2 regions of the Dactylosporangium maewongense genome follow, and region 1 is predicted to be linked to the other one. Evidence: riboswitches for the same ligand, from Rfam matches in the RefSeq annotation. Region 1 holds a riboswitch; the other holds the start of a gene.
The links. A riboswitch is a leader RNA that binds a small molecule or an ion and turns the genes downstream of it on or off. The one in region 1 is predicted to bind cyclic di-AMP.

Region 1 (2,382 bases):
CAGCGGCGCCCTCTTCGGCTGCGCGTGCGCCCTCGGCGCGCTCGCCGGCGGCGGCGACCCGGCACGGGTCGAGCAGCTGCGGCTGTTCGGGGTGCGGCTCGGGCTGGCCGTCCGGTTCGCCGAGGACCTGCAGGGCATCTGGGGCGACCCGGCCGTGACGGGCCGCCCGGCGTTCGCCGACCTGCGCGGCCGCCGCCGCTCGCTGCCGGTCGCCGCCGCCCTCGCCGCGGGCGCCGACGAGCTGGCCGACCTGCTGCACCGCGAGACCCGCCTCAGCGAGGCCGACCTGGAGCGCGCCGCGAAGGTCGTCGAACGCTCCGGCGCCCGCTCCTGGTGCGCCCAGCAGGCCGACGACCTCCTCGCGCAGGCCCTGGTCGCCCTCGACCTGGCGATCCCCGAGCCGGCCGCGGTCGCCGAGCTCGTCGCCCTGGCCCGCTGGGCGACCCGCCACCCGGCCTGACCAACACCCCCGCCGGCGATCCACAAACCCGCGCCTGACCGGCGGCCCATGAACCCGGCGCCTGACCGGCGCGACCCGAGAAGGCGCGCCGGCCGGGTGCGGGTGAGCGTCAGGAGAGGGCGGCGACCACCTGCTCCGCGCGGGTGGCGTGCTTCTGGTACGCGCCGGGGAACGCCGACCGCTGCACCGCCTGGGCCGCGGCGGTCACGCTCATCCGCTGCCAGCCCTCGACCCGGTTGAGGGCGTTGTAGAAGAGCATCGCGGAGTGGGCGGGGTTCATCAGCTCGGCGACGGTGCCCCAGCCCTGGCTGGCCCGCTGCTGGAAGAGCCCGACCGAGTCGTGGTCGGTCGAGGTGCCGTCGTGCGGCAGCCCGAGGGACGCGGGCACGGCGGAGCTGGCGACGTTGTACAGGTCGCTCTCCTGCATCGCCGTCGCGATCGCCACGACCAGGGCCCGGTCGGGCATGCCCTGCGCCCGGCCCTGCTTGACGATGATCGCGGCGTTGTCCATCTGCCGCTGGTCGAGGCCGGCGACGGGCTTGACGACCGGCGGCGCCGGCGGCACGGGCGCGGCGGGCACCGCGACGGCCAGGGGCCCCGTCGCGGGCGCCGGCGCCGCGTCGGCGGAGGGCGCGGACGACGGCCCCGAAGCGGACAGGGACGACGGCGACGGCCAGGACCAGGCGGCCGCGGACTCGGCATACGCGGGGCCGGTGAACATCGACGCCGGCGAGTCAGCCGGCAGGGTGCCCAGCAGCGTGGCGGACAGGACGGCGACCGAGACGGTGCCGGCCCTGGCGCCGAGCACGGGCACCAGTCGGCGATGTCGCGGGTGGAACTGGCGTGGCAACACCTTCAATATGGGCTTCACTACTGATGTTTTCCTTCGTTGGCAGGCAGAAGACATGCGGCATCGGCACGCCGCCTGAGGACGGCATGCTGGAAGGGGGGAACCAGTGGTGAGGTGTTACGAGGGCGCGCGGGCGGCCGGCATCGACGCAGACTCCTTCCGGTGCCGCCTACCGGGTTAGCTGACGGGTTCGGGCGGGAAGTTTCGCCCTACCGCGGCCAGGCCGCGGATACACCCCAGAGGACGCGCATGGGTCCCCGGCTCGCGAAGATCGCGACTCGACGGCGCCCGCCCGGCAGCACCGATGCGGTGCAGGTCGACCGGAGCGGACTCAACGACCCTACTGGGCCGTCTCGGGCCGGGCCAACCGCAGCAACGGCAATCCACCCTGAGCACCCGGACGCTCACCGAACGCCGTCACCCGTCTGGTCACCTCACCGGCGTGACGACCGCCCTTGACCAGGTACATCGCGCGGTCGGCGGCCCGCAGCGCGGCGCCCGCGTCCTCGACCGTGTCATCGATCACGGCCACGCCGACGCTGACCCTGACCCGCATGATCTGCCCCTGGTGCGTGACGGGTGCGCAGACGGCGCGTTCGAGGCGGTCGACCAGCACGCCGAGGTCGCCGGCGGCGACGTTGCCCATGAGGACGACGAACTCGTCGCCGCCGAGGCGCGCGACGGTGTCGGTGGGCCGCACCAGCGACTGGAGGCGCTGCGCGACGGCGACGAGGACCGCGTCGCCGGCCTCGTGGCCGAGGGTGTCGTTGACGATTTTGAAGTCGTCGAGATCGCAGAAGAACAGCGCGCTGATCACCTGCTCGGTGCGGGCCCGCCGGATCGCGGCCGCGAGGGGTTCGGCGACGGCCTCGCGGTTGGCCAGGCCGGTCAGCGGGTCGCGGGAGGCCCTGCGCACCAGGTCGGCCTCGGTGGCCTTGCGGCTGGTGATGTCCTGCACCTGCGTGATCGCGAACGCGGGCGACCCGGCGACCACCGACATCGTCGCGGAGATCCAGATCGTCTCGCCGTCGCCGCGGACGCAGCGCACCTCGTAGTCGCGGATCGTGCCGGC
Region 2 (2,382 bases), on a different contig from region 1:
CGATGATCGCGACGGCGTTGTTCATCTCGGCCTGGGTCAGCCCGCCGACGGGCGCGTGCACGGTCGGCGACGGCGCCGCCGTCGACGCCGGTGGCGTGCCGGCGGGTGCCGGGGTGGTCTTCGCCGGTGCCGGGGCGGCCTTCGTCGGTGCCGGCGTGGCCTTGTTCGCGCTGTCGGCGGGTTTCCGGGTGCGGCTGCGTGAGGCCTGCCCGCCGGCCGCCGAGCGTTCGGCGTCGACGGCGAACGCCGCACTGTCCGCCGGCACGGCGGCGGGTCCGGCCGACGCCGACAGCGTCGCGGACAGGCCGATCGCCACGACCGCGACGGCGCCCACGGCGTAGCGGCGGATCTCGGCCGGCACGGGTGCACGCAGCCGGAATCGGGTCGCGTGCCGCCCCCGCCGGGAGCGGCGCAGGTGTCGGGGACCGCGTGCGGTCGCACCGTTGAGCTGCTGGTCATCGTCGGCGCCCGGAAGCATCCGGCGAGCCTAGGGAGGCCCCGGATCCGGGGTGATGCCGGGCATGCGAACCTGCCGACCGGACACTGGGCGGGCCGCACGGGGCCGGGGCGCGGTCGGCGAGGTGCACCGGGGCACGGCGCAGCCGACCGGCGGGCTGATGGCCCGTGCACCCGGCCGTTCGCCACGCCGTCGTCACGCAAGGTAGCCGACCAGCGTGGGGGTTCCGGGGGTCCTCCCGCGCCCCCGATATGGTCCTCGCATCCGCCCGGCCCGACGTCACCCACCTCGGATGACACCGCGGCGGATCCGCTGAGTCGCGTCCGCGCGAGCCGGGGAACCGAGCACCACCGGGGTGAATCCGCGGGGCCAGCGCCTCGCGGTAGGGCGATCCTCCCGCCCGAACCCGTCAGCTAACCCGGTAGGCGGCACCGGAAGGAGCACTCCGTGCAGCCACTGACCCGGCATCGCCCGTGCCGCAGCACCTCGGGCACCTCGACCCTCGGCCCGGCCCGGTAGTCGCCGACCGTCACCGCACCGGCCCTCGGCCGGCGTGGCACCCCCCTGCCCGGATCACGTCCGGCACCGGCAACAGCAGCCGTCATCGAGCATGTCTGTCGAGGTACCCGTGAGTTACCTGTACAAACCCAGGCACCAGAACCAGAGCCCCGCCCCGTCGCGCTTCCGCGTGCTGCCGATCGCGGCCGCCGCGGCGGTCCTCGGGGTGACGGCGGCCGTCGGCGTGGCCGTGCACGCCTCGACCCCCGCACCGGTGGCCGACGCGCAGTCGGTGACGTCCGCGGATCCGTCCGGAACCGGCGCCGGTCCGGCCGGGCGTGACCGGCAGCGGACCCAGGCGGCGCCCGACGCCGCCTCCGCCCCGTCGAAGGCCCCCGCCGGTACCGCGACGTCCAAGCCCGCCCCGCCCGCCGCCTCGGCCAGCCCCACCAAACCGGCGGCCCCGGCGGAGAAGGAGCTCGCGTACCGGTTCGCCTGGCAGGAGAACTTCTACTACTGCGGCCCGGCGGCGACCCGGATCGCGCTGACCGCGCGGTCGATGTACCCGTCCCAGTCCGAGGTCGCCCAGAGCCTGCACACGACCGTCAACGGCACCAACTCCGCCGACGACACCACCCGGTCGCTCAACGAGTACACGAAGACCTCCTTCTACAAGTCGCACTTCATCCCCGGTCAGTCGGCCACCCAGGCGGAGATCGACCAGATGCAGGCCGACGTCGTCAACGCGATCACCAACGGCTACGCCGTGGTCGCCAACATCGCCGGCTCCACCGTGGACGACAAGGGCAACTCGCACTCGTACCCGGGCGGCCACTACCTCACGGTGGTGGGGTACCTCGACGGCGGCAAGACGGTGAAGATCGCCGACCCCGCGGACGCCCTGGGCGTCGGGTACTACACGCTGACGACGGCCAAGCTCGCGCACTGGACCGCCCTGCGCGGATACTCCGCCTGACACGGCCGTCAGCGGCTCGCGGTCAGCGGCCCAGTGCGCGTACCCGGCTGGGTGGCCGGAACGCCTGGGCCGGCTGGCCGCGCAGCGCGCTCGCCATGGTCTGCGCGACGGCGGCGTTGACCGAGCCGGAGACGCCGCTGCCCACGTGGTCGTTCGGGTTGTCCACGTTCACCGCGATGCCGGCCGCCGCGATCTGCGGGGTGAAGCCGACGAACGTCTCGGTCGAGTTGTACTCGGAGCTGCCGGTCTTGCCCGCGACCGGGCGGCCGCCCAGGATGCCGGACACGTTCTCCGCCGTGCCGCCGTCGCACTTGCCGTACGCCGAGGACCGGCTGACCGGGCACCGTGCCGCGTCGGTCGCGGCGGCCGCCACGTCGGCGCTGACCGCCTGCCGGCACTTCGGGGCGGCGGCGTCGACCGGTTTGCCGTTGGAGTCGGTGATCGACAGCAC

Region 2: linked by a shared signal. The riboswitch ahead of ABD332_RS20725 (C39 family peptidase) and the one ahead of ABD332_RS48490 (hypothetical protein) in region 1 are both predicted to bind cyclic di-AMP.

Annotation. Positions count from the first base shown of each region.
Region 1 covers NZ_BAAAQD010000030.1:10,364-12,745, forward strand. Annotated here, with positions in the region: gene ABD332_RS48485 (polyprenyl synthetase family protein) at 1-460, shown strand, start outside; gene ABD332_RS48490 (hypothetical protein) at 570-1,274, opposite strand; cyclic di-AMP (ydaO/yuaA leader) riboswitch at 1,462-1,604, opposite strand; gene ABD332_RS48495 (diguanylate cyclase domain-containing protein) at 1,651-2,382, opposite strand, start outside.
Region 2 covers NZ_BAAAQD010000007.1:430,412-432,793, forward strand. Annotated here, with positions in the region: gene ABD332_RS20720 (hypothetical protein) at 1-478, opposite strand, end outside; cyclic di-AMP (ydaO/yuaA leader) riboswitch at 758-900, shown strand; gene ABD332_RS20725 (C39 family peptidase) at 1,086-1,931, shown strand; gene ABD332_RS20730 (transglycosylase domain-containing protein) at 1,954-2,382, opposite strand, start outside.